One region of the Streptomyces sp. NPDC030245 genome, then DNA from elsewhere that is predicted to be linked to it. Evidence: riboswitches for the same ligand, from Rfam matches in the RefSeq annotation. Region 1 holds a riboswitch; each other region holds the start of a gene.
The links. A riboswitch is a leader RNA that binds a small molecule or an ion and turns the genes downstream of it on or off. The one in region 1 is predicted to bind cobalamin.
Positions count from the first base shown of each region.

Region 1 (6,919 bases):
CACCGCCTACACCTTCGTGGCCGTCCCGGCCGCGATCTACGCGGCGGGCGCGGCCGGCTTCTTCGCCGTGCCGTACACGATCCTCGTCTACCCGCTGATCTTCACCTTCCTGCCGCGCCTGTGGTCGGTCTCGCACAAGCACGGCTATGTGACCACCTCCGACTTCGTGCGCGGGCGCTTCGGCTCCAAGGGGCTCTCGCTGGCCGTCGCGGTCACCGGCATCCTCGCCACGATGCCGTACATCGCGCTCCAACTGGTCGGCATCCAGGCCGTCCTGGACGTGATGGGCATCGGCGGCGGTCCCGACACCAACTGGTTCATCAAGGACCTGCCGCTCCTGATCGCCTTCGCGGTGCTCGCCGCGTACACGTACTCGTCGGGGCTGCGCGCGCCCGCGCTGATCGCGTTCGTGAAGGACGGCCTGATCTACCTCGTCATCGTCGTCGCGATCATCTACATCCCGATCAAGCTCGGCGGCTTCGACGACATCTTCGCCAAGGCGGGCGAGGCGTTCTCGCAGACCAACCCGGCGACCGACAAGCCGCGCGGCGCGCTCGCGCCGCCCGAGGCCGGCCAGTGGACGTACGCCACGCTGGCGCTCGGCTCGGCCCTCGCGCTCTTCATGTACCCGCACTCGATCACGGCGACGCTCTCCTCCAAGAGCCGCAACGTGATCCGCCGCAACACCACGATCCTGCCCCTGTACTCGCTGATGCTGGGCCTGCTCGCGCTGCTCGGCTTCATGGCGATCGCCGCCGGGGTCAAGGTCGAGAACGGCCAGCTGGCGATCCCGCAGCTCTTCGAGAACATGTTCCCCGACTGGTTCACGGGCGTCGCCTTCGCCGCGATCGGCATCGGCGCGCTCGTCCCGGCCGCCATCATGTCCATCGCGGCCGCGAACCTCTTCACCCGGAACATCTACAAGGACTTCCTCAAGCCCGACGCGACGCCCGAGCAGGAGACCAAGGTCTCCAAGCTGGTCTCGCTCATGGTGAAGGTGGGCGCCCTCGTCTTCGTCCTCGGCATGGACAAGACCGTCGCCATCAACTTCCAGCTCCTGGGCGGCATCTGGATCCTTCAGACGATGCCCGCGCTGGTCGGCGGCCTGTTCACCCGGTGGTTCCACCGCTGGGCGCTGCTCGCGGGCTGGGCGGTCGGCATGGTCTACGGCACGGTCGCGGCGTACGGTGTCGCGTCGCCGACCCAGAAGCACTTCGGCGGGTCGTCCGACGAGATCCCCGGCATCGGCGAGATCGGCTACATCGGCCTCACCGCGTTCGTCCTGAACGTGGTCGTCACCGTGGTCCTCACCTTCGTCCTGAAGGCGCTGAAGGCCCCCGAGGGCATCGACGAGACGTCGCCGGAGGACTACACGGCCGACGCGGGCGACCCCGGTGTCATGCGGGAACTGCCGAAGGTGACGGCGGGCGCCGGGCACTGATCCGCGCCACCGCGCACGCGACTGCGCACCACCCGCACGTGACGAGGGCCGCCGGAAAAACCGGCGGCCCTTAGTCGTGCCCCTGTTGCACACTGCGCCCCATGGACTTCACGATCACCATCAGAGGGGCACACCCCGAGGAGTACGAGGCGCTCGGCGACCTCACCGCGCAGGCCTATCTCGACGGCGGGCACCTGGACTTCGGGGTGGACGACCCCTATCTCGCGGTGCTGCGCGACGTGCCGGCGCGGGCGGCGGCGGCCGAGGTCCTGGTGGCCGCGGCGGACGGGAAGGCGCTCGGCTGCGTCACCTACGTGCCGGCCGGCGGCCCGATGGCCGACATTGCGCGTGCCGATGAGGCGGAGATCCGCATGCTGGCCGTCTCCTCCGACGCGCGGGGCCGGGGTGTGGGCGAGGCGCTCGTACGGGAGTGCGTGCGGCGCGCCCGGGAGGCGGGCCGCAGCACGCTCGTCCTGTCCACGCAGACCTCCATGCACGCCGCCCACCGGCTCTATGGACGCCTCGGCTTCGTGCGGACACCCGAGCGCGACTGGTGCCCGATCGAGACGGTGCCGCTGCTGGCGTACGCGCTGAAGCTCTAGCCACCCCCGCGGGGCCGACACAAGATGTGGGCCCGCCTCAGGGCGGCAGCACAAGATGTATGCTCGTGCTCGCTGTCGCCGCAGGGGAATCCGGTGCAAGTCCGGAACTGTCCCGCAACGGTAGACGTGTACGCATTTGTCGTACGCGGAGTCCGAAGACCTGCCGGCAGTGCACCCGTGCCGTCCGGCCCGGGTGCCGACCGTCCGGGCCTCGTGGAATGGGCCGGTGGACGCGGTACGCCGCCCTGCCCGGGTGCGCCCGTGTGTGCCGTCCCCTCCCCCAGGCCCAGAGCCGAGCGAGGGAGAGCTCCACGTGACCATCGCGCCTGCCGAACCTGCGTCAGCGCGGGCACCGCAGCCCACCGAAAGCACCGAGGGTGCCGACGGCACCGACGGGCCGGGGGCCGCGCTGCTGCGGACCCTGACCGACCTCACCGCCGACCTCCCCGACACCGACCCCGGCCGGGTCGCCGCCGCCGCGCTGCGCGGCCGGTCGGCCAGGGCCGACGAGGCGGAGCTGCGCGAGCTGGCGACCGAGGCGGCCGCGGGGCTCATCTCCGAGGACCCGGCGTACTCGAAGCTCGCCGCCCGGCTGCTCACCCTCTCCATCACCGCCGAGGCCGCCTCGCAGGGCGTGCGCTCCTTCACCGAGTCGATCGCCGTCGGCCACCGCGAGGGCCTGATCGCCGACCGCACCGCCGGCTTCGTGGGCGCCCACGCGGCCCGCCTCGACGCGCTCGTGGACGCCGCGCTCGCCGACGGCGCCGACCTCCGCTTCGGCTACTTCGGCCTGCGCACCCTGCACAGCCGCTATCTGCTGCGCCACCCGATCACCCGGCAGGTCATCGAGACCCCGCAGCACTTCATGCTGCGCGTGGCGAGCGGTCTCGCGGAGGACGACAGCGCCCGCGCCGTCGACGAGGTCGCCGCGCTGTACGGCCTGATGAGCCGCCTGGACTACCTGCCGTCCTCGCCCACGCTCTTCAACTCCGGCACCCGCCACCCGCAGATGTCGTCCTGCTACCTCCTCGACTCCCCGCTGGACGAGCTCGACTCGATCTACGACCGCTACCACCAGGTGGCACGGCTCTCGAAGCACGCGGGCGGCATCGGCCTCTCGTACTCCCGCATCCGCTCCCGCGGTTCGCTGATCCGCGGCACGAACGGGCACTCCAACGGCATCGTGCCGTTCCTGAAGACCCTGGACGCCTCGGTCGCCGCCGTGAACCAGGGCGGCCGGCGCAAGGGCGCCGCCGCGGTCTACCTGGAGACCTGGCACTCCGACATCGAGGAGTTCCTGGAGCTGCGCGACAACACGGGCGAGGATCAGCGGCGCACGCACAACCTCAACCTCGCGCACTGGATCCCCGACGAGTTCATGCGCCGCGTCGCCGCCGACCAGGAGTGGTCGCTGTTCTCGCCGTCCGACGTGCCCGAGCTCGTCGACCTGTGGGGCGAGGAGTTCGACGCCGCCTACCGGAAGGCGGAGGCCGCCGGGCTCGCGAAGAAGACCATGCCGGCCCGGGAGCTGTACGGCCGCATGATGCGCACCCTCGCGCAGACCGGCAACGGCTGGATGACGTTCAAGGACGCCGCCAACCGCACCGCCAACCAGACGGCGGAGCCCGGCCACACCGTGCACTCCTCGAACCTCTGCACGGAGATCCTGGAGGTGACGGACGACGGGGAGACGGCCGTCTGCAACCTGGGCTCGGTGAACCTCGGCGCGTTCGTGGACCCGGCCACCCAGGACATCGACTGGGAGCGGCTGGACGACACCGTCCGTACCGCTGTCACCTTCCTCGACCGCGTCGTCGACATCAACTTCTACCCGACCGAGCAGGCCGGCCGCTCCAACGCCAAGTGGCGCCCGGTGGGCCTCGGCGCCATGGGCCTCCAGGACGTCTTCTTCCAGCTGAAGCTGCCCTTCGACTCCCCCGAGGCGCGTGCCCTCTCCACGCGGATCGCCGAGCGGATCATGCTCGCGGCGTACGAGGCGTCCGCGGACCTCGCCGAGCGGAACGGGCCGCTGCCCGCCTGGGAGAAGACCCGCACCGCGCGCGGTGTCCTGCACCCCGACCACTACGGGGTCGAGCTGACCTGGCCGGAGCGCTGGGCGGCGCTGCGCGCGCGTATCGCCGCCACCGGCATGCGCAACTCGCTGCTGCTCGCCATCGCGCCGACCGCGACCATCGCGTCCATCGCGGGCGTCTACGAGTGCATCGAGCCGCAGGTCTCCAACCTCTTCAAGCGCGAGACGCTGAGCGGTGAGTTCCTCCAGGTCAACGCCTATCTGGTGGAGGAGCTGAAGCGGCTCGGCGTCTGGGACGCGCAGACCCGCGAGGCGCTGCGCGAGGCCAACGGCTCGGTGCAGGGCTTCGACTGGATTCCGGAGGACGTGCGGGCGCTGTACCGCACGGCGTGGGAGCTGCCGCAGCGCGGCCTGATCGACATGGCCGCGGCGCGCACCCCGTTCCTGGACCAGGCGCAGTCCCTGAACCTGTTCCTGGAGACGCCGACCATCGGCAAGCTCTCCTCGATGTACGCGTACGCGTGGCAGTCGGGCCTGAAGACGACGTACTACCTGCGCTCGCGCCCCGCCACCCGCATCGCCCGCGCCGCGGGCGGCTCCCGGACCGCCGCCACCGCCCCCGTCCCCGCGCAGGCCACGGCCGAGGAAGCCGTCGCCTGTTCCCTGGAAAACCCCGAGTCCTGCGAGGCCTGCCAATAATGAGCACGACGACCAACAGCGAGAAGAACCTCCTCGACCCGGGCTTCGAGCTGACCCTGCGCCCCATGCGCTACCCCGACTTCTACGAGCGCTACCGGGACGCGATCAAGAACACCTGGACCGTCGAGGAGGTCGACCTCCACTCGGACGTCGCCGACCTGGCGAAGATGACGCCCGAGGAGCAGCACCTGATCGGCCGGCTCGTCGCGTTCTTCGCGACCGGCGACTCGATCGTCTCCAACAACCTCGTGCTGACGCTCTACAAGCACATCAACTCCCCCGAGGCGCGGCTCTACCTGAGCCGTCAGCTCTTCGAGGAGGCCGTGCACGTCCAGTTCTATCTGACGCTGCTCGACACCTATCTGCCCGACCCCGAGGACCGCGCCGCCGCGTTCGACGCGGTGGAGGAGATCCCCTCCATCCGGGAGAAGGCGCAGTTCTGCTTCAAGTGGATGGACTCGGTCGAGACGCTGGACCGCCTGGAGACGCAGGCCGACCGCCGCCGCTTCCTGCTCAACCTCATCTGCTTCGCCGCGTGCATCGAGGGCCTGTTCTTCTACGGCGCCTTCGCGTACGTCTACTGGTTCCGCAGCCGCGGTCTGCTGCACGGCCTGGCGACCGGCACCAACTGGGTGTTCCGCGACGAGACGATGCACATGAGCTTCGCCTTCGACGTGGTGGACACCGTCCGCAAGGAGGAGCCCGAGCTCTTCGACGACGCGCTCCAGACGCAGGTCACCGACATGCTGAAGGAGGCCGTCGAGGCCGAGCTCCAGTTCGCGCGCGACCTGTGCGGCGACGGTCTGCCGGGCATGAACACCGACTCGATGCGCGCGTACCTGGAGTGCGTCGCCGACCAGCGCCTCCAGCGCCTCGGCTTCGCGCCGGTCTACGGCTCCGAGAACCCCTTCTCCTTCATGGAGCTCCAGGGCGTCCAGGAGCTGACCAACTTCTTCGAGCGGCGGCCTTCGGCGTACCAGGTCGCGGTCGAGGGCTCGGTCTCCTTCGACGACGAGTTCTAGCCCTGGCGCGCGGCGCCCCCGATGTGCCCGCCCCGCCCTCGCACGGGTGGGGCGGGCACGTGTGCGGTCAGCGCGGCCTGGCCCGCAGGACGAGCCGCTTGGGGTGCAGGGTGATGCCGACCCGGGTGTCCGCGTCGGTCTCCTCGACCGGCTCCAGGCGCCACTTCGGTGCCACCGTCCCCAGGATCAGGGCGAGTTCGGCCAGGCTGAAGTGGTCGCCGGGGCACTTCCGGTTGCCGACGCCGAACGGCATCATCGCGAACTCCGGCACCGCACCGGCGCGTTCGGGATTCCAGCGGTCGGGGTCGAAGTCGAGGTGCCGCTCGAAGGAACGCGGGTCGCGCTGCATCGCGTACACGCTGTAGACGATGTCCGCGTCCGCCGGAATCGAATAGCCGCCCAGCTCGGTTTCGGCCACGGACCGGCGCGTGAATATCCAGGCGGCCGGTCGTATACGCATCGCCTCGGTGACGACATTGCGGGTGTGCGGCAGGGCCTTGAGATCGGCGAATGTGATCGCCCGATCCGGGGCCACGGAATTTACCTCTTCAACCAACCGCCTTTCCTGCTCGGGGTGTTCGGTCAGCAGCTGGAACGTCCACGCCAGCGTCGACGCGACATTCTCGGCGCCCGCCACGACGAGCGATACCACGTTGTCGTGGATCTCCTGGTCGGCTATGGGCTCCCCGGCTTCGTCCGTGGCCCGCAGCAATTCCGCCAGCAGGTCGTCGGGGCCGCCCGGGCCGGCCGCGCGGCGCTCCGCGACGATCTCGTCGACGAGCGCGTGCAGGTCGGCGAGCGCGCTCTCGAACCGCCGGTTGGCGGGGGTCGGCACGCGGTGGAGCGGGCCGACCGAGAGCACCATCCGGCGGTAGAGGCCCTCGAAGACGGTGTGCAGCGAGTCGGCGATGCGGTCCGCCTTCTCCCTGATCGAGTCGACCTCGAGGAGGGAGCGCGAGACGATGCGCACGGCGGTGCGGAACATCTCCGCGCTCACGTCGACCGTGGCGCCCGGCTGCCAGCGGGCCGCCGTGGCGCGCGCCTCCTCCTCCATCACCTTGGCGTAGTCGGCGATCCGCTCGGGGCGGAACGCGGGCTGCATCATGCGCCGCTGGCGCCGGTG
Region 1 is NZ_JBVICF010000008.1:244,542-251,460, forward strand. It holds gene mctP (monocarboxylate uptake permease MctP) at 1-1,441, shown strand, start outside; gene ACZ4Z4_RS22710 (GNAT family N-acetyltransferase) at 1,543-2,043, shown strand; cobalamin riboswitch at 2,103-2,225, shown strand; gene ACZ4Z4_RS22715 (ribonucleoside-diphosphate reductase subunit alpha) at 2,357-4,774, shown strand; gene ACZ4Z4_RS22720 (ribonucleotide-diphosphate reductase subunit beta) at 4,774-5,796, shown strand; gene ACZ4Z4_RS22725 (bifunctional albaflavenone monooxygenase/terpene synthase) at 5,864-6,919, opposite strand, start outside.

Region 2 (6,919 bases), on a different contig from region 1:
GGCCTGTAGCCGGCTCGCCCGGTCGAAGGCGCGCACGAACGCGGTGGCGCCGAGACCGGCGAGGGAACGCCAGGTGGCGGCGCGGGTGGTGTGGCCGAGCCGGGCGGCCTGCGCCTGTCTGATCCGGCCCATGGAGTCCAGGAGCAGGAAGCTCATGCGGTACGTGACGAGTGCCACGTCCACGACCGGCGCGGGCACCCCCGCCTTCACCAGGCGGGGCAGCAGGTCCGACATGGGGGTGGTGAAGGCGAACAGGAGCACGCCGAGCGAGGCCGCGGAGGTCCGCAGGAGCAGTCCGCCCGCGCGCGCCGGGCCGCCGTCCGCGAACGCCACGAACCCGTCGGGGCCGCCGACCTGGACGAGCAGGGTCAGGGCGCCGGTCACGCAGAAGCCGAGCGGCACGCGGTAGGCCCGCCACAGCTTGCCGGGCGGCACGCCCGCCGGGCCGAGCAGCAGCGCGAGCGCCGTGACCAGCACCAGGACGGCGCCCGGCCAGGGCGGCAGCGAGATGGCCAGGACGGTGAGGCCGAGACCGAGCACGGCCTTGTCCACGGGGTGCCGGCGGCGCCAGCGACTGCTGTGCGCCGCCGCGTCGATGGGCAGCACGCCGGGTCAGGCCCGCTCGGTCCCGGACCGGGGGCTGCCCGCGTCGACCGGCTCGTCGGAACCGCCCGCCGCCTCGGACCGCACGGCTTCCGCTTCCGCCCGCGCCTGTTCCGCGCCCTGGCGGCGGCCCTTGCGCAGCCCGAAGTAGTAGGCGAGGACGCCCGCGCCGATGGCCGCCTGGAGGGCGAACAGCGCGGACTCGACCTCCCCGGACGGGGGTTCGTACAGCGGCGAGAACCACGGTTCGTAGTCCGGTTCGAGCTCGGTGATCGCCGTCTCGGCCTGGGCGTCGGCGCCGGCGAACGGCTCTTCCTCGTCGTCGCCGAGACCGAGCGCCAGGGGCAGTACCGCGAGCGCGGCGACGATGAGGAGCAGCAGTGTGTTGATCTTCGCGTTCCGGCTCATCAGGCACTGGCCCCCGTCTGCGTCTCGGACGTCTCGGCTGTCTCGGGCGTCTTGGCTGTCTCGGGCGTCTCGGGTGTCGTGGCGCTCCGCTTGCCCTGGAGCAGTACGCCGAGACGCGTGAGCTCGCCCTTGCTGGACTGCACGAGCAGGCGCATCACCAGGACGGTGAGCAGGCCCTCGCTGACCGCCAGGGGGATCTGGGTGACGGCGAAGATGCCGCCGAACTTGCCCAGGGCGCCCAGGAAACCGCTGCCGGGGTCGGGGAACGCCAGGGCCAACTGGACGCTGGTGACGCAGTACGTGGTCAGGTCGGCGACGAACGCCCCGAAGAACACGGTGACCATGAGCGGCACGTCGTACCGCCTGAGGAGCCGGTAGACCGCGTATCCCGCCCAAGGGCCGATGATCGCCATGGAGAACACGTTGGCGCCCAGGGTGGTGAGCCCGCCGTGGGCGAGCAGCAGCGCCTGGAAGAGCAGGGTGATGGTGCCGAGCACCGTCATGATCGGTGGCCGGAACAGGATCGCCCCGAGCCCGGTCCCCGTCGGGTGCGAGCAACTCCCCGTCACCGACGGGATCTTCAATGCGGATAGGACAAACGTGAAGGCCCCGGAGGCACCGAGGAGCAGCGTGCTCTCCGGGTGCTCCTTGACTTCACGGGTCAGGGAGCGGACTCCGTGGACGACGAACGGCGCGGACGCTACGCCCCAGGCGATCGCGTGCGCCGGCGGGAGGAAACCCTCGGCTATGTGCATGGCTCAGCAGACCCTCTCCAGCACCTCGTGGATGGACAACGCGCCTTGGCCGGTCTCCTGGCTGACGGGTCGTACCGACCGGACTCCGCCTTCCCGGGTGCGTGTGCACCCAGTGGCTGCCGCGAGGGCTGGAGCCGGACTTCCCGATCACAGTGGCGAGGGCCGCACCGGCATCACACCGGATTTCCCGAGCACCAAGGCGTGGTGACACTAGTGCGCAAAGATCTGCCTGACAACTCGCGCGGCGGCCGCGGCGGTGGCACGCCTCGACACGCACCACCACCGCGTACGCCCCTGCTCAGAGGCTCAGCGCCTCCGGCAGTCGATCACGACTCGTCGTTCACCCACAGCTGCCACTTGCCGCTGCTGGGGTTCTTCTTGCAGGCCCACTCGGAGTAGATGGAGTTCCGGCCGTCGGCCTGGCACGCGGACAGGGTGCGGTAGGTGCCCACATAGATCCACGACATCGCGCCGAACTCGTCCGTAGCCTTGGCGGCGGTCTTGGCGGCAGCCTCGCTCGTGCCGGAGGACGCGGTGGCCTTCGGAGTGCTGGTCCGGTGCGTGTCGGCCACCGCGGGCGTCGCCGCGAGCGCGGTGGTCAGCGCCGTCGCGGACACGAGCAGGGCGGCCTTGTTCATGTGACGCACGGAATTTCCCTTCGTCGGAGTGGAGCTGTGGCAGAACGGGGGCGGGTGTCGGCGCCGCCGGCAGCGAGGTGTCCGGCGGCGCCGCCCCCTCCCCCCGTGAGCCGGGATGCTGGTGCGTTCTCCCGGCCCTGCCAGTGTTGGCCGCCGGCCGCCATTGATCGACTCGTTTCGGACTGGCCCGAAACGAAGGCCGCGAGGAGGATCGCCCGGGTGACGCTGCGCATCCACTTCACCGCCGAGGACCTGGCCCGCACCCGACTGGCCTCGGCGCCACGACCCTTGCTCGAACTGGAGATCGCCGTCCGGTTGGTGCAGGAACGCTCCCATCCGGTCCGGTTCGACGCCTGGCGCGGACGGGCGACCCGGCACCTGGTGCCCCGGATGCGGACCTTGTGCGAGTTGATCCCCGCCACCGGCGCGGCGGTGGACTTCCTGGACCTGAGCGGTGAGGGGCACCCGGACGACCTGGTCGACCGGCTGCGCGGGACACCTGCCGACCGGGTCCGGAAGGATCTGCGGCAGTGGGCCACCGGCCGCCCCCCGGGCCTCTCGTCCGATGTCCGCGCGCTCGGCGACGACCCGTCCCTGGTCGGCGAGTTGGCGGACACGGTCGCCCATGCCCATCGGCACTTCATCGCGCCCTACTGGTCACGCATCGACAGGCTCGCCCAGGTCGACCGCACCCGCAGGCTCCAGCAGCTGGCCGGGCACGGCGTCGAGCGTCTCCTGAGCGGGCTCAACCCCCGCTACATCGCCTGGCGTCCGCCCGTCCTGCACCTGACCATGGCTTCCGGGCGCGACGCCGACGTCCGTCTCGGCGGGCGCGGGCTCCTCCTGATCCCCACCCTGTTCGGCTCGCACTATCCCGCTCTGGACGACACCGCCGAGCCCCAGCCGTGGATCACCTATCCCCTGCACGACGACCGGCCGGGCGCGGTGCCCGCCGTGTTCACCGCCGAAGCACTGACCGGCTCCGCCGTCCCGCCCGCCCTGACCGCGCTCCTGGGCCGCACGCGCGCGACCGTGCTGCGCGTCATCGGCGACCACCCGGCCTGCACCACGGGCCAGCTCGCCTCGCACGCCCGTATCGCCCTCGCGAGCGCCAGTGAACACGCAAGCGTCCTGCGCCGCGCCGGACTCACCGCACAGACCCGCGACGGCAAGAGCGTCCGGCACACGCTCACACCGGCCGGACACGTACTCCTCGACGCGGGCACGGGCTGACCGGCCCGCCCGCGCCCCCTACGGGCCCCCGGGAGGCGTCAGAAGAATTCGTCGAGCAGCCGGTAGAAGTCCAGCTTCTCCTTGTCGGCCGTGACCGCCGCCCGCTCCTCGTACCGCCGCAGGAACCGTTCGGCGTACCCGGGTCCGAACCACGGGTCCTCCTCGTGGGCCAACTCCCGCAGCAGGACGGCGAGGTCGGTGTGCCGGTCCGCCCTGCCGAGCCGGACGACGTCGATGACTCCGGTGACGCGGCAGGTGTCGGGGTCGAGCAGGACGTTCTCCGGGGTGAGGTCGCCGTGGGTGACGACCGGGTCCTCCGCCGCCGGGCGGGTGCGGCGCAGCTCGTCGAGGAGGCGCTGCCCGGTCCATCCGGCGCGTTCCTCGTCGAGGTCGTCCAGCTCCACGAGGCCGTCGGCCACGTGGCGTGCGGCCTGCTCCATGGTGACCGGCAGGGTGCGGTCGAACGGGCAGTCGTCCAGGGGCAGTCGGTGCAGGGCCGCTGCGAGGTCGGCGAGCGACTCGGCGACCGCGAAGCGCTGCTCCTGTGGCCACTCGTCGGCGGCCGGCCTGCCGGGCACGGCCTCGGTCACCAGCCACGTCACGCGGTCGTCGGCGCCTCGCTCGACGATGCGCGGCACGGGGATGCCCCGGCCGGCCAGCCAGGCGAGGCGGTCGGCCTCGTCCGCCAGGTCGGAGGGCGGGCCGTCGGACGTGACCGGGGTGGTCTTCACGTACAACTCGGGTGCGTCCGCGCCCGCCCCGGTGAGGTGGTGCACCTCGGCGCCCGATGCGCCGTCCGTCGCGGGGGTCCATCGGTACGCGGCGTACCTGCGCCGCAGATCGCTGCTCATGATCGGCATCATGGCAGGCGAGACCCGCGGCTCCCACCCGATATTTCGGGGGGCGTTGATGCGTTGCCGGCCGACCCGGTGCGCGCTGTCGGTTGCGGCAGTCGGGGCAATCGGAGCGGGCCCCGGCGGCGGGCGCCCGGGAAAAAGAACCGGGCGGGCCGGCCGGGACGTTCCCCACTGGTCAGTGGGGGCGTCCCGGCCGGCCCGCCCGTGCCGAACGGCGGTGTGTCAGCGGCCCACGGGTGCGAGCTCCCGGTCCGCCTCGGCGTCCGGCGAACCGGTGTCGCCGAGGTTCTTGTGGAGCTTCTCGCCCTCCACGTCCACGTTCGGCAGCGCCTTGTCCAGCCAGCGCGGCAGCCACCAGGCGGACTTGCCGAGCAGGGCGAGGACGGCGGGCACGATCGCCATGCGGACGACGAAGGCGTCGAAGAGGACGGCGACGGCCAGACCGAAGCCCATCATCTTGATCATGTCGTCGTTCTCCATGATGAAGCCGGAGAAGACGCTGATCATGATGACCGCGGCCGCGGCCACGACCCGTCCGCCGTGGGTGAAGCCGGTGACGACCGACTCGCCCGGGCGCGCCCCGTGGACGTACGCCTCGCGCATCCGCGTCACGAGGAAGACCTCGTAGTCCATCGCCAGGCCGAAGACCACACCGATCATGAAGATCGGCATCATGCTCATGATCGGGCCCGGCTGGTCGACGCCCACGACGTCCGCGAGCCAGCCCCACTGGAAGACCGCGACGACGGCGCCGAGCGCGGCGGCCACCGAGAGGAGGAAGCCGAGCGCCGCCTTGAGCGGGACCAGGATCGAGCGGAAGACCAGCATCAGGAGCAGGAACGCCAGGCCGACGACGAGACCGAGGTAGGGCAGGAGCGCGTCGTCCAGGGTCTGCGAGAAGTCGATGGTCATCGCGGTCTGGCCGGTGACCAGGATCTCGGAGCCGGTGTCGGAGCCGATGCCGTCGGCGGTCGAGCGGATCGACTTGACCAGTTCCTCGGTCTCGTGGTCGCTCGGCCCGGTCTCCGGGACGACGTTCATGATCGCGGTGTCGCCGGCCTTGTTGGGCTGGGCGGGCGTCACCGCGGCGACGCCGTCGATCTTGGCGATCGAGTCGCCGACGGTCTTGGCGGCCCCCGCCACGTCGGCGTCCTTGCTGACGGTGACCATCAGCGGGCCGTTGAAGCCGGCGCCGAAGGACTCCGACAGCATGTCGTACGCCTTGCGCTGGGTGGTGTCCGGCGCGGACGAGCCCTCGTCGGGCAGGCCGAGCTCCAGGCTGGCGGCCGGGACGGCCACGGCACCGAGGCCGATGACGGCGACGAGGAGCACGGAGAGCGGGTGGCGCAGGACGAAGCGCGCCCAGCGGGTGCCGAGCTTCGGCTTGGCGTTCGGGTCCTGGAGCTCGCTCGCGGACTTCTTGCGGTCCTTGCGGCGCAGCACCTTGCGGCCGGCGAAGCCGAGCAGCGCGGGGATCATGGTGAGCGCGATGAGGACGGCGATCACGACGGTGGCCGCCGCGGCCAGGCCCATCTTGGTGAGGATCGGGATGTTGACGATCGCGAGGCCCGAGAGGGCGACGACGACGGTGAGGCCGGCGAACACGACGGCGGATCCGGCGGTTCCGGTGGCCCGGCCCGCGGCTTCCTCCGGTTCGCGGCCCTCGGCTATCTCCGCGCGGTAGCGGGAGACGATGAAGAGGGCGTAGTCGATGCCGACGGCGAGGCCGATCATCATCGCGAGCGTGGAGGTCGTGGCGGAGAGGTCCAGCGTGCTGCCGAGCGCCGCGATGCCGGAGATGCCGATGCCCACGCCGATGATCGCGGTCAGCAGCGGCATGCCCGCGGCGACCAGCGAACCGAAGGTGAGGATCAGGACGACCGCGGAGATCGCGATGCCGATGAGTTCGGCGCTGCCGCCCATCTCCTGCTCGGCCATGACGGCGTCACCGCCGGTCTCGACCGTCAGGCCCGCGTCGCGGGTCTGGTCGGTGGCCTTGGTCAGCGCGTCCCTGGCCTCGTCGGTCAGCTCGGTGGCGGGCACCTTGTAGGTGACCGACGCGTAGGCGGTGGAGCCGTCCTTGCTGACGGTCTTGGCCTTGAACGGGTCGTCGACAGAGCCGACCTGCGGGCCCTTGCCGATGGCCGCGACCATCTTCTCGACCTCGGCCTTGGGCTTGGCGGAGTCGATCTTCTCGCCCTCGGGGGCGCGGATGACGACTCGGGCGCTCGCACCGTCGGCGCTGGCGTCGGGGAAGCGCTTCTCCAGCAGGTCGAAGGCCTTCTGCGACTCCGTTCCCGGCATCGAGAAGGAGTCTTCGGGCGCGGCAGGGGCGGCCGAGGCGGCGAAGATGGCACCGGCCATCAGCCCTACCCAGAGCAACGCCACATAGCGGCGTCGCCGGAAGGCAAGGCGACCTAGTTTG
Region 2 is NZ_JBVICF010000018.1:66,974-73,892, reverse strand. It holds gene cbiQ (cobalt ECF transporter T component CbiQ) at 1-606, opposite strand, end outside; gene ACZ4Z4_RS36270 (energy-coupling factor ABC transporter substrate-binding protein) at 613-1,011, opposite strand; gene ACZ4Z4_RS36265 (energy-coupling factor ABC transporter permease) at 1,011-1,766, opposite strand; cobalamin riboswitch at 1,797-1,980, opposite strand; gene ACZ4Z4_RS36260 (hypothetical protein) at 2,093-2,404, opposite strand; gene ACZ4Z4_RS36255 (ArsR/SmtB family transcription factor) at 2,624-3,637, shown strand; gene ACZ4Z4_RS36250 (APH(3') family aminoglycoside O-phosphotransferase) at 3,676-4,491, opposite strand; gene ACZ4Z4_RS36245 (MMPL family transporter) at 4,717-6,919, opposite strand, start outside.
Region 2: linked by a shared signal. The riboswitch ahead of ACZ4Z4_RS36265 (energy-coupling factor ABC transporter permease) and the one ahead of ACZ4Z4_RS22715 (ribonucleoside-diphosphate reductase subunit alpha) in region 1 are both predicted to bind cobalamin.

Region 3 (6,919 bases), on a different contig from region 1:
CCGCTCGCGACCATGTTCGCGTCGCAGAGGATCGGCGCGCCGTCGCGCAGCGCCTTGCGGGCGTCGGCGATCACCCGCGGGCTGTAGGCGAGGTCCTTCACGAGATCCACCATCCCGCAGGCGTGGATCATCCGGACCGCGACCTGGCTGACGTCGGCGGGCAGGCCGCGGAGGTCCGCCTCCGCGCGGATGGTGGCAAAGGACTCGCGGTAGATCGCCGCGCCGTCCTTCTCGTAGTCGAACACTGTGCTCTCGCTCATCTCGTGGCCGTTGGTTTCGTGGTGTTACGTGCCGTGGTGACCGTCTCGGTCAAGGTGTTGCCCGTCACGGGCGCCGGGTCCTCGCCGGCCCTGCGCACCGTCACCGCGTAACTCCCGTCGCCGGTGGCGAGGACGTCGACCCAGTCGCCGTGCGGGTGCCCGCAGCGCCGCTCGCAGCCGGACCAGTGGACGGGCAGACCGCCGGGGCCGGGGACGGCGTCGGCGCGTACGTCGGCCAGGGACTTGGCGCAGCCGGGGCGTCCGGTGCAGGCGCCGACGCCGAGCCAGGGGGAGTCGGGTGCGGTGACGTACCGGGCGGCGGCCAGCGCGGCCAGCCGTTCGCGGGCCGCCGCGCCGTCCGGGAAGCCGGGGAGCACGAAGCCGCGCCAGGGCGTGACCCGCAGCTCGTCGGCGGGGAGCGGGAGGAGGGCCCGCCACTGGGCCGCGCTCACACGGCCGAGGGGGGCGTGGACCACCACGGCGCGGCCGACGACGCCCGGGGCGGGCGGCGCGGTGACCTGTGGCGTCGGGGCTTCGGCGGGCGTGGCGGCGACATCGGCCCGGACCAGCGCTCCCGCGAGGTCGGCGGTCGTCCCTGCGGGCAGTTCGCGCACCCGCCAGGCGCCGTTGCCCGCCTCGCGCGCGGCGTCGAGGAAGGCGCCGGCGACGGCACGGGCGGCGCGCGGGGCGTCGGCCGCGGCGATGCGGAGGGCCTGGCCCCCGAGACGTACGACCGCGGTCCCGCCCGATTCTGCGATCAAGGTCACATCGCCGCCGAGCCCGGCCACGTCCCCGCGGCCGTCGTCCAGGGCGAACAGGAAGCGCCCCGAGAGCTCCGCGGTCCACTCCTCGGAGCACAGGAGTCCGTCCAGCTCACGGGCCCACAACTGCACGTCGGCGTGGCCGAGTCCGTCGGTGCCCGCGAGCGGGGACGCCACCACGTTCCGCACCCGCTCGTGCCGCTCGGAGGGCAGCAGCCCCGCGTCCGCGAGCAGCCGGGAGAGTTCGCCGCCGCACGCGTCGCCGAGGCCGCGCAGCTCGATGTTGCCGCGCGAGGTGACGCTGAGGTTCCCGTCCGCGAGACGCTCCGCCGCGGCGGCCAGCACGGCGACCTGATGCCCCGTCAAAAGGCCGCCGGGCAGCCGGAGTCGGGCGAGGCGCCCGTCGTCCGCGAGGTGCAGGCGGAGGGCTCCGGGGCAGGCGTCGCCCCGGTCGCGTATGAGGGATTCGCCCTGGTCTGGGGATGGTGCTCGGGTGGGCGGCATGGCGGCGAGCATACCCACGCGGATCCGGCCGGTCCCCTCCCGAGACGGGCCGTCCCGGCAGGTGCCCGCCCCATCCGCGGCGGGCAGGACTTACTATGCAGGCGGCGGACCGCCAGGTCCGTCGACGCCAGCGACGGCGTGGGTCCACCAGGACCCGAGGGAGGAAGCCCGGTGCGAATCCGGCGCGGTCCCGCCACTGTGAGTCCCACCCGCGTGGGGTGAGCCAGGAACTCCTGCCGTCCATACGACCACCCGGGGCGCGGACACCCCGAGGAAGGCCTGCGCCCGCATGCTTCTGCTGTTGTCGACCTCCGACACCGACCTGCTCAGCGCCCGCGCGGCGGGCGGCCCCGTCGACTACCGGTTCGCCAACCCGTCCCGTCTCGACCTGGACGGGCTGCCCGCCCTGCTCGACGGCGTCGACCTCGTCGTCGTGCGCCTCCTCGGCGGCGTCCGCGCCTGGCAGGACGGCCTGGACCAGCTCATCGCCACCGGCCTCCCGGTCGTCGTGCTCACCGGCGAGCAGGCGCCCGACGCCCAGTTGATGGCCTCCTCGACCGTGCCGATCGGCATCGCCGCCGAGGCGCACGCCTACCTCGCGCACGGCGGCCCCGCCAACCTGGAGCAGCTGGCCCGCTTCCTCTCCGACACCGTGCTGCTCACCGGCCACGGCTTCGAGCCGCCCGCCGCCGCACCCTCCTGGGGCCCGCTGGAGCGCACGGCCCGCGCAGGCGTCGAGGGCCCCACGGTCGCGGTGCTCTACTACCGCGCCCACCACATGAGCGGCAACACCGCCTTCGTGGACGCGCTGTGCGGCGCGATCGAGGACGCGGGCGCCCGCGCGATGCCGCTGTACGTGGCCTCGCTGCGCGCCCCGGAGCCCGAGCTGATCGACGAGCTGCGCGCCGCCGACGCCATCGTGACGACCGTCCTCGCGGCGGGCGGCACCAAGCCCGCCGAGGCGTCGGCGGGCGGCGACGACGAGTCGTGGGACGCGGGCGCGCTGACCGGCCTCGACGTGCCGATCCTCCAGGCGCTCTGCCTGACCGGGTCGCGCTCCGCGTGGGAGGAGAACGACGAGGGCGTCTCGCCGCTGGACGCCGCGAGCCAGATCGCGGTGCCGGAGTTCGACGGGCGCCTGATCACGGTCCCCTTCTCCTTCAAGGAGATCGACGAGGACGGCCTGCCCGCGTACGTGGCCGACGCCGAGCGGGCGGCCCGGGTCGCCGGCATCGCCGTACGGCACGCGCGTCTGAAGCACATCCCGGCCGCCGACAAGCGCCTCGCGCTGGTGCTCTCCGCCTACCCGACCAAGCACTCCCGCATCGGCAACGCGGTGGGCCTCGACACGCCCGCGTCCGCCGTCGCGCTCCTGCGCAGGCTCATCGCCGAGGGCTACGACTTCGGCCCCGAGGCCGACATCCCGGGCCTCGTCTCCGGCGACGGCGACGAGCTGATCCGCGCGCTCATCGACGCGGGCGGCCACGACCAGGACTGGCTCACCGAGGAGCAGCTCGCCGCCAACCCGGTGCGCATCCCGGCCGCCGGCTACAAGCGCTGGTACGCGACGCTGCCCGAGGAACTGCGCGAGTCGGTCGAGCGGCACTGGGGGCCGCCGCCCGGCGAGATGTTCCTCGACCGCTCCCGCGTGGGGAACGGCGGCGACCCCGAGGGCGACATCGTGCTCGCCGCGCTGCGCCGCGGGAACCTGCTCATCCTCATCCAGCCGCCGCGCGGCTTCGGCGAGAACCCCATCGCGATCTACCACGACCCGGACCTGCCGCCGTCGCACCACTATCTGGCGGCGTACCGCTGGATCGCGGCGTCCGCGTCGGACGGCGGCTTCGGCGCCGACGCGATGATCCACCTCGGCAAGCACGGCAACCTGGAGTGGCTGCCCGGCAAGAACGCGGGCCTGTCCGCCGCCTGCGGCCCGGACGCCGCGCTCGGCGACCTGCCGCTGATCTACCCCTTCCTGGTCAACGACCCGGGCGAGGGCACCCAGGCCAAGCGCCGCGTGCACGCCACGCTCATCGACCACCTGGTGCCGCCGATGGCGCGCGCCGACTCCTACGGCGACATCGCGCGCCTGGAGCAGCTCCTCGACGAGTACGCGCAGATCAGCTCCATGGACCCGGCGAAGCTTCCGGCGATCCGCGCGCAGATCTGGACGCTCATCCAGGCCGCGAAGCTCGACCACGACCTGGGCCTGGAGGACCGCCCGGACGACGACGGCTTCGACGACTTCCTGCTGCACGTCGACGGCTGGCTCTGCGAGATCAAGGACGCGCAGATCCGCGACGGCCTGCACGTCCTCGGCACGGCTCCGGCCGCCGGTGACCGCGTCAACCTCGTCCTCGCGATCCTGCGGGCCCGCCAGATCTGGGGCGGCACGAGCGCCCTGCCCGGTCTGCGCGAAGCCCTCGGCCTCGACGAGTCCGCGGCGACGCGCACCACCGCCGACGCGGCCGAGGAGCAGGCCCGCGCGCTGGTCCAGGCGATGGACGACGCGGACTGGGACCTCTCCGCCGTCCCGCGCGACCAGGGTGAACAGGTCGCCGCGGTCCTGGAGTTCGCGGCCCGCGAGGTGGTCCCGCGCCTCGCCGCCACCACCGCCGAGCTCGACCACTCCGTGCACGCTCTGAACGGCGGCTTCGTCCCTGCCGGGCCCTCCGGTTCGCCCCTGCGCGGCCTGGTCAACGTCCTGCCTACCGGCCGCAACTTCTACTCGGTCGACCCGAAGGCCGTCCCGTCGCGCCTCGCGTGGGAGACGGGCCAGGCCCTCGCCGACTCCCTGATCGAGCGGTACAGGTCCGACAACGGCGAGTACCCCACCTCCGTGGGCCTCTCCCTGTGGGGCACCAGCGCGATGCGCACCGCGGGCGACGACGTCGCCGAGGCCATGGCGCTGCTCGGCGTCCGCCCGGTCTGGGACGACGCGTCGCGCCGCGTCACGGGCCTGGAGGCCATCCCGTACGAGGAGCTCGGCCGCCCCCGCATCGACGTGACGCTGCGCATCTCGGGCTTCTTCCGCGACGCGTTCCCGCACACGATCGGCCTGCTCGACGACGCGGTGCGGCTCGCCGCCTCGCTCGACGAGCCCGCCGACCGGAACTATGTACGCGCCCACGCGCAGGCCGACCTCGCCGAGCACGGCGACGAGCGCCGGGCCACCACCCGCATCTTCGGCTCGCGCCCCGGCACGTACGGCGCGGGCCTGCTCCAGCTCATCGACTCCCGCGACTGGCGCACCGACGCGGACCTCGCCGAGGTGTACACGGTGTGGGGCGGTTACGCGTACGGCCGCGGGCTCGAAGGCCGCCCGGCGCGCGCCGAGATGGAGACCGCGTACAAGCGCATCGCGGTGGCCGCGAAGAACACCGACACCCGCGAGCACGACATCGCGGACTCGGACGACTACTTCCAGTACCACGGCGGCATGGTGGCGACCGTGCGCGCGCTGCGGGGCACGGCCCCGGAGGCGTACATCGGCGACTCCACGCGCCCCGAGACGGTCCGCACGCGCACCCTGGTCGAGGAGACCTCGCGCGTCTTCCGCGCCCGCGTCGTCAACCCCAAGTGGATCGAGGCGATGCGCCGCCACGGCTACAAGGGCGCCTTCGAACTCGCCGCCACGGTGGACTACTTGTTCGGCTACGACGCCACGACGGGCGTCGTCGCCGACTGGATGTACGACAAGCTCACCGAGACGTACGTCCTGGACCCGACCAACCGGCAGTTCCTCCAGGAGGCCAACCCCTGGGCCCTGCACGGCATCGCGGAACGCCTCCTGGAGGCGGAGTCGCGCGGCATGTGGGCCAAGCCGGACCCCGCGGTGCTCGAAGCGCTGCGGCAGGCCTACCTGGAGACCGAGGGCGACTTGGAGGACGGCGGCGACGAGGGCTGAGCGCCTGTCCCCGAACCTCCGAGCCAGGCGAGTGCGGCCGTCGTCAGCGCCGTGACACCGGTGGTGACGGCCGGCTCGACCAGCGGGGCGAAGAACGGCGAGTGGTTGGACGGGATGTCGCGCTCGAAGGTCCCCGCCTGCCGCGCGGCGGCCACCTCCGCCGGGTCGGCGCCGCCGAACAGCCAGTAGCAGAGCGGGACTTCGCGATCCGCGCAGGTCGCGAAGTACCCGACGTCCTCGCTGCCGGTCACCGGACCCGGGTCGAGGATCCGGTCCTCGCCGAGCACCGCGCCGATCGCCGCCATCGTCCGCTCGACGGCGGCCGCGTCGTTGTCGAGGACGGGGAACGAGTCGATCTCCGTGATCTCGGGTTCCCGCTCCGCGCCCGCCGTGGCCGCCTCGCCCTTGACGATGCGCTCGACGGCGGCGAGGACCCGGGTGCGGACCTCGGGCGTGTACGTCCGGATATTGATCTTCAGCTCGGCCTCGTCCGGGATGATGTTGTCCTTCGTGCCCGCCTGGAGCGAGCCGACGGTGACCACGGCCGTCTCGCCGCCCGCGATCTCCCGGGACACGACCGTCTGCAACCGCATCACGGTCGCGGCGGCCATCACCACGGGGTCGATCGACGCCTCGGGGCGCGAGCCGTGCGCGCCCTTGCCGAACATCCGCACGCGCCAGGCGTCGGTCGCCGCGAAGGCGTGCCCCGGGTGCGCCGCGACCATGCCGGCGGGGAGCGGCGCGACGTGCTGCCCGAGCACGACGTCCGGGACGCCGAACCGCTCGTAGAAGCCGTCCTCGACCATCGCCCGCGCACCCTGCGCGGTCTCCTCGGCGGGCTGGAAGACCCCGACGATCCGGCCCGCCCAGTCGGCGCGGGCGTCCGCGAGCAGCCGCAGCGCGCCCAGCAGACAGGTGACGTGCATGTCGTGGCCGCAGGCGTGCATCACACCGTCGTTGACGGACGCGTACGGCAGCCCCGTGCGCTCCGTCACGGGCAGCGCGTCGAAGTCGGCGCGCAGCAGGACGGTCGGGCCCTCGCCGTTCGCCAGGACGGCGACCACACCGGTGCGGCCGACGCCGGTCGTGACCTCGTACCCGTACGAGGAGGCGCGACGGGCGACCTCGGCGGCGGTGCGGTGCTCCTCGAAGGACAGCTCGGGGTGGGCGTGCAGATCGCGGTAGAGATCGGCGAGCTCGCCCTTGATGGCGTCGAGGCCCCGCAGGGCGGAGGCGTTCCGTTCGGCGGCGGTCATGTCACGCTCCTCGTCTGTCGTACTCCCGCCACCCTACGTACGGCGTTCCCGTCACGCCCGGAACCGGTCACCTCGCGAGCACGTCACCCCTGTCACCACCGAAGATCGGAAAGGGACCGCCGCGCCATGCCCACACCACCCCCGACCACCCCGCAGACCACGCGGCACCTCTACATCGCCCGGCACGGCGAGGCCACGCCGGACGAGAGCGGGCTGACGGAGGGCGGCCTC
Region 3 is NZ_JBVICF010000003.1:246,407-253,325, reverse strand. It holds gene ACZ4Z4_RS09685 (precorrin-8X methylmutase) at 1-260, opposite strand, end outside; gene ACZ4Z4_RS09680 (cobalamin biosynthesis protein CobG) at 257-1,537, opposite strand; cobalamin riboswitch at 1,646-1,777, shown strand; gene cobN (cobaltochelatase subunit CobN) at 1,815-5,432, shown strand; gene ACZ4Z4_RS09670 (amidohydrolase) at 5,384-6,688, opposite strand; gene ACZ4Z4_RS09665 (histidine phosphatase family protein) at 6,815-6,919, shown strand, end outside.
Region 3: linked by a shared signal. The riboswitch ahead of cobN (cobaltochelatase subunit CobN) and the one ahead of ACZ4Z4_RS22715 (ribonucleoside-diphosphate reductase subunit alpha) in region 1 are both predicted to bind cobalamin.

Region 4 (6,919 bases), on a different contig from region 1:
CGTGGGCCGTGGGGGCCGACCACGCGCGGCGGTGCGGGATACGGCCCAGGCGTACGACATCCCGTACGGTCAACTCGACCTGCGTCGAGGCGTGTTGCTCGACCACGGCGATACGGCGCGCCACCTCCCGGCGGCCCGTGTCGGACAGCGCGCGGCCGTCCAGGGTGACCACTCCGGAGGCCGGGGCGAGGACGCCCGCGAGGATGCGCAGAAGTGTGGACTTGCCGGATCCGTTGGGGCCGAGGAGCCCCACCATGGCGCCGCCGGGCGGCGCGAGGCTGACGCCGTCGACGACCAGCCGTCCGCCCGCCTCCCGGGAGACCCGGTCGGCACGGAGGCCCAGCGCGTGCGGGGCCTTCAGGACATCCAGCGCGCCCGGTGCCTCCGGTGCACTCGATGCGTCGGGTGCGTCCGGTGCCTTCGGTGCACTCGATGCGTCGGGTGCGTCCGCCGCAACCGCCTCGTACGTCATGACGCCCTCCGCGTCCGGTACAGCACGGCCACGAACGCCGGTACGCCGATGAGTGAGGTCACCACGCCGACCGGGACCTCCTGGGGTTGCAGGGCCGTGCGGGCCAGCGTGTCCACCCAGACCAGGAAGACCGCGCCGGCGAGCGCGGTGACCGGGAGCAGTCGGGCGTGGCCCGAGCCGACGACCGCGCGGGCCGCGTGCGGCAGGACCAGGCCGACGAAGCCGATGGCGCCCGCCGAGCTGACCAGGGCGGCGGTCAGGAGAGCGGTCGTGCAGAGCAGGACGAGCCGGGTGCGGGCCACCCGGACCCCCAGCGCCGCCGCGGCCTCCGGGCCGAACGCGAACGCGTCGAGCGTACGGGCGTGGCCGAGGCAGATCACCAGCGCCACCGCGAGCACCGCGCCGCACAGCCACACGTCCGTCCAGCCGATCCCGCTGAGCGAGCCGAGGAGCCAGAAGAGGATGCCGCGGGTGGTCTCCGCGTCGCCCGCCATGAGGACGACGAACGACGTGAGCGCGGAGAACAGCTGCATGGCCGCCACGCCGGACAGCACGACCCGGTCCGTCGTGTCGCCCAGCGTGTGGCTCAGGAGCAGGACGAGCGCGAAGGAGCAGAGCGCGCCCGCGAAGGCGCCCGCCGAGACGGACACCGCTCCCCCGCCGACACCGAGGACGACGACCGCGACCGCTCCCGTGGACGCCCCGGACGACACCCCGAGCACGAACGGGTCGGCGAGGGGGTTGCGGAGCAGCGACTGCATGACCGCACCGCAGACCGCGAGGCCCGCGCCGCAGACCGCGGCGAGCAGGGTGCGCGGCATCCGCAGGTTCCAGACGATGCCGTCCCTGATCGGGGTGAGGGGGCTCTCGCCCCAGCCGAGGTGCGCGACGACGGTCGCCCATACGTCCGGCACGGAGATGTCCGCGGGCCCGATGGTGACGGCCACGGAGACGGACAGGACGAGCGCGGCGACCCCGGCCGGCCACAGGAGGCCGACGCGCAGGAGGCCGACCCGCAGGCCATGCCGTCCGACGGGAGCGGTGGGAGCGGTGGGAGCGGTGGGAGCGGCGAGGGCCGTGTCCCCGCCTGGCACTGCCTCCCTCACTTGACGAGCCCGAATTTCCGCAGCCCCGCCGCGACCTGCTCGATGCCGTCGACCGTGCGGATCGTGGGGTTCATGGCCTGGCCGCTGAGGAGGACGTACCGCTTCTTCCTCACGGCGGTGAGGTTCTTCGTCGCCGGGTTCGTCTCCAGGAACTTGATCTTCGCCGCGGCGCTCTCGGCCGACTGCGACTTGCGGGTGAGGTCGCCGATGACGAGGACGTCGGGGTCGCGGTCGGCGACGGTCTCCCAGTTGATCTGGGGCCACTCCTCGCGGGTGTCGTCGAAGACGTTCTTCGCGCCGAGCTCGCGGGTGATGATGCCGGGCGCGCCGCAGCAGCCCGCCATGTAGGGGGCGTCGGAGTTGGCGAACCAGTACAGGAGTGTCACGTCGGAGGCGGCCGCCTCGTCGATGTCCTTCGTGGCCCTCGCGACCCGGCTCTTCAGGTCCGCGACCAGCTGCTCGCCGCGCTGCTCGACGTGGAAGACCTTCGCGAGGTCGCGCACCTCTCCGTAGACGGTGTCCATGGTGAGGGTCTTGACGCGTTTGCCGTCGCCGCTGCCGTTGTTGTCCTTGCCCGCGCAGTCGGTGGGCGAGACATAGACCGGGACGCCGAGTTCGGTGAACTTCGTGCGGTCGGCGACGCCGCCCTTGCCGACCGTGTAGAGGAAGGAGGCGCTGACGAAGTCCGGCTCCTTGGAGAGGACCTTCTCCAGCGCCGGGTAGCGGTCGGCGAGCCGCTCCACCTTCGCGTTCTCCTTCTCCAGGTTCTTCAGGACCGGGTCGGTCCAGGTGCCGGTGCCGACCATGCGGTCGGCGAGGCCGAGGGAGAGGAGGATCTCCGTGGATCCCTGGTCGAGGGAGACGGCCCGCCGGGGCGGCGCGTCGACCTTCGCCTCCTTGCCGCAGGAGGCGACCGTGACGGGGTAGCCCGCGGCGCTCTTGTCAGCCCCGCCTGCCTTGTCTCCCTTGTCCGACGTGCCGCCTCCGCCGCACGCGGTGAGCGCGAAGAGGCCGGCACAGAGCAGGGCTGACAGGGCAGGCAGGGCGGACAGGGTGGATGTACGGGCTGTCGAGGACACGTGATCCCTTGGGTCTCGCGGCTCATACGCGGAGCCTGGCCTGCGTCACGACCTCCGTCGCCCGGTGTGCGAGCGGAGGCGCCAGCAGGTCTTCGGACTCGGGATCGTCCGGACGGGGCGCCTTCCCGGGCGTCCTGGAACGCCCAGTGGCCGTGGCCCCGCCCGTCCCCCTCACCGCTGCGCGTCAGTTCCGGATTCGCACCGGATTCCCTGGCCCAGGTGTGGGTTTGACTGGCTTGCGCAAGTTATCACGCGCCCTCGCGGGGGCGGTCCGTGCCTTGGGCCGGTGCGGGCCTCGGCTCGCCGCGGTAGGTGCCGAAGGACCAGCGGTTGCCCTCGGGGTCCTCGATGCCGAACTCGCGGCTGCCGTACGGCTTGTCCTCGATCTCGCGGGTGATCTTGACGCCGGCCTCGGTGAGGCGGGCGTACAGGGCGTCCACGTGGTCGGTGACGACGTAGGCACCGGCCGTGCCCGGCTTTCCGCAGGCCGCGGCCGCCGACCCGGGGTCGTACGAACCGAGCATGATGCCGCCGCCCTCGGGCCAGTCCAGCTGGGCGTGCGCGACGCGGCCGCCGTCCTCGTAGACGGCGGTGCGCAGGAAGCCGACGGTGCCGACGAGGAAGTCGATCAGCGCGGGGGCGTCCTCGGCCTGGAGCGCCGGCCAGATGGCGGGAGCGGGCGTGGCGTCGGTAGTCGTGTCGGGTGTGGTCTCGGGAGTCGTGTCGGGTGTGGTGTTCATGGCTTCCACTCTTCGCCGTCGCCGTGCGCCCCGGCTTGGATATTCCGGCACTCTTCGGCCAGCCAGCGGGTGGGGCTCGCCTTCGTGTACTGCCGGAAGTCGCGTACGAGGTGGGAGTGGTCGTAGTAGCCGGTCTCGGCGGCGACCCGGGCGAGGTCCGGCGGCCCGCCCGCCGCGACCGCGCGGACGACGGCGGCCTTGGCGTGCTGGAAACGCATCAGGCGCGCGGCCTGTTTGGGGCTCAGCCCGGTCTCGGCGCGGAACAGCGCGGTCAGTCGGCGCTCACTGAGCGCGACGTGCCGGGACAGGCCGCCGAGGGTGCCCGCGCCGCGGTGCCGGGCCAGCCACGCCCAGGCCTCGGCGACCTCCGGCCGTACGGATCCGGCGGCCCGGTCCTCGGCCGCGCGCCGCCGCAGATAGCGGGAGAGCAGGGCGAAGCGGTCCTCCCAGCGGTCCAGCTCGCACAGGCGCTCACGGATGTCCGCCGCCCGGTCGCCGAGGACGTCGGTGCCGCCGACGACGAGCTGCCCTGCCAGTGCGGCGGCGGGCAGACCGAGGAGCGGGCGGGCCGCGAGGGGGTGCACGGCGAGCTGGATGCCCGCCTCGTGCTCGGGCTGTACGACGTACGCGGGGCTCTGGTGCAGGCCGCCCACGACGATGTCGGTGCGGGCCGCGTCCGGGCCCGTGGCCTGGCCGGGGGTGCCGCCGGTGGCGATGGGCCCGTCCAGCGAGAAGATCACGGTCAGATACGGGGACGGGAGGCCCCGGTGCAGGGCCGGCCGCTGTCCCGCGGTGCGGTAGCCGACCGCGGAGACGACCATGCCGTCGAGCCGCGGAACGGTCCTGACGAACTCACGGGAGCCCATGTGTTCCAGTATGCGGGGCGGGGCGCGGCGGGTCGCGCGGTCCCACACCGCTACCCGGCCCTCCCCTCCCCACACCCTCCGCGTCCGGTGACTTCGATCATGGGAAACGGGCGCCCCGGCCCATAGCATTGCGCGCCGCTCCGGACGGGGCCGCGCATCGCTTTCAGGGAACGGCAGGGACGTAGAGACATGGCAGTACGGGCAAAGGGCAAGCTGGCCGTCATCGGTGCCACGGGGGCGCTGGCCGCCGCCGTCCTCGCGGGCGGCGCGCTGTGGCCGACGGGCGAGGCGACCGCCGCCGACACCTCCGTGGCCACCGCCCGTGAGCTGTCGCACTGGCCGAAGCCCGTCGCGAAGAAGCTCGGCAAGGTCATCTCGGAGAACGGGCACAAGGGCGCGTACGCCGTCTTCGACGCGGACAACACGACGTACCGCAATGACCTGGAGGAGTCGCTGCTGCCCTTCCTGGAGATGAAGGGCGTCCTCACCCGCAAGACCATGGACCCGTCGCTGAAGGTCATCCCCTTCAAGGACAAGGCCGGGCACAAGGAGAGCCTGTACAGCTACTACAACCGGCTGTGCGAGGTGGACGACCAGGTCTGCTACCCGTGGGCCGCGCAGATCTTCTCCGGCTTCACGCTGAAGGAGCTCAAGGGGTACGTCGACGAGCTCCTCGCGTACAAGAAGCCGATCCCCGCCGAGTATTACGAGGACGGGAAGCTGACGAAGACCGAGGTGAAGGCGCCGGAGTTCTCGCGCGGCATGCAGCAGCTCTACAGGACGCTGCGGGCGCACGGCATCGAGGTGTACGTGGTCAGCGCGGCCAGCGAGGACCTGGTGCGCATGGTGCTCGCGGACCCGAAGTACGGCTACGGCGTGAAGCCGCAGAACGTCATCGGGGTGTCCATGCAGCTGAAGGACCGTAAGACCGGCGAGGTGACCAGCTCCCGCAAGGAGATCGCCGAGGGCCGCTTCGGCGAGCAGGACCGCGCGAAGCTCGCGGAGCGCGAGCTGACGCCGAACCTGTGGGTGCCGCTGACCTGGTACGAGGGGAAGCCGGCGGCGATCAACACGTACATCGACGAGTGGAAGAAGCCGATCCTCGCCGCCGGTGACACGCCGGTCAGCGACGGGCCGATGCTGTTCCACTCCGCCGACGTGGACCGCGGCGGCGTGCGCGTCTGGGTCAACCGCAAGGACTCGTACATGAAGCAGCTCGACGGGATGAAGGCGAAGAACGCCGAGCGGCAGCGTGAGCTGGGGCAGAAGGTGACCGCCGACAAGCGGTGGCTGACGGTCACGCCGGACCAGATCGGCTGACAGTTACTCCGGACCAGATCGGCTGACGGCGCGGGAGGCGTATGCAGGAGGGCGGCGTGGAGGACGGCGCAGGATGGGTCGCATGACTCAGGAATTCCTCGCCACGGAAACCTCACCCGCCCTCTCCCCCCTCTCCGCCTTCTCCTTCGCCTGTGACGGCGAGACGCTCAGCTGCGCCGAAGCGCTGCCCGGCGCCGCCGCGGCGCCGGCCCCCGCCACCACCGTCGTCCTGCTGCACGGCGCCGGTGGCGGCAACAAGGCGCGGCTTGCCGCTCTCCAGGCGGAGTTCGCGGCGCGCGGCTGCCGGGCGCTCGCCCTCGACTTCTCCGGGCACGGCGAAAGCACGGGAGCTCTGCGGGAGTTGAGCCTGCGGCGGCGGTGCGCGCAGGCGGCCGCGGTGATCGAGGGGCGGGTGCCCGCATCCGACAGCCTGGTGCTCGTCGGGTTCAGCATGAGCGGGCAGACCGTGGCGGACCTGGTGGCGCGCTTCGGCGCGCGGGTCACGGGCATCGGCCTGTGCGCGCCCGCCGTGTACGCGCAGGAGGCCTGGCCGCTGCCCTTCGGCGACGGCGACGGCCGCTTCACCGAGATCATCCGGACCCCGGGCCGGTGGCGCGACTCCGCCGCGCTCGACGTCTACCGGGGCTTCGGCGGGCGCGCGGTGCTCGTCGTGCCCGGCACCGACGCGGTGATCCCGCCCGAGGTCACGTCGGCCGTCGGCGAGGCGCTCGCCACCCGGGCCCGGTTCGAGCGGCTCGGACTGCCGGACGCCGACCACGCGTTGGGCGCCTGGCTGCGGGACCACGCGGCGGACCGGCGACGACTGGTGGACGCGCTCCTGGCCTGACGCACTCCCGGCCCGACCCGCCGCGCTACTCCCCCGGCCTCGTCGCCCACGCCGCCACCCACTTGGCGAGCGTGCCGCCCGCGCGGGTCCACGCGAAGTGGTCGAGCCGGGCGCCCGCCTCCTGCGCCGTGTAGTGGCGGCGGGTGAGGCGGGCCCGCGGGACCTTGCCGAGCAGGTGGTCGAGGGCGGTGGCGGGCGCGAACGTGTCGCCGTCGACGGAGACCGCGAGGACGGGCAGCTCCAGGGTGGCGAGCGCCGCTTCGTAATCGAGCGTGGAGCCCTTGCCGCTGTAGCGGCCCGTCCGCACCTGCCGGGCCCAGTCGCGCATGACGCCCTTGGGCTGGTCGCCGCCGAAGCCGAGCCGGGTGCCGGGCCAGCGGCCGAGCACGGTCGACGCCGCGGTGATCAGCAGCTGGAGCAGGAAAAGTCCCGGGCCGCGCAGCGGGCCGTACGCGCGGAACCACACCGATCCGGTGGCGACGACGGCCA
Region 4 is NZ_JBVICF010000001.1:54,611-61,529, forward strand. It holds gene ACZ4Z4_RS00245 (ABC transporter ATP-binding protein) at 1-472, opposite strand, end outside; gene ACZ4Z4_RS00250 (FecCD family ABC transporter permease) at 469-1,566, opposite strand; gene ACZ4Z4_RS00255 (ABC transporter substrate-binding protein) at 1,575-2,657, opposite strand; cobalamin riboswitch at 2,724-2,908, opposite strand; gene ACZ4Z4_RS00260 (VOC family protein) at 2,906-3,397, opposite strand; gene ACZ4Z4_RS00265 (AraC family transcriptional regulator) at 3,394-4,263, opposite strand; gene ACZ4Z4_RS00270 (HAD family hydrolase) at 4,453-5,583, shown strand; gene ACZ4Z4_RS00275 (alpha/beta hydrolase) at 5,666-6,430, shown strand; gene ACZ4Z4_RS00280 (alpha/beta hydrolase family protein) at 6,456-6,919, opposite strand, start outside.
Region 4: linked by a shared signal. The riboswitch ahead of ACZ4Z4_RS00255 (ABC transporter substrate-binding protein) and the one ahead of ACZ4Z4_RS22715 (ribonucleoside-diphosphate reductase subunit alpha) in region 1 are both predicted to bind cobalamin.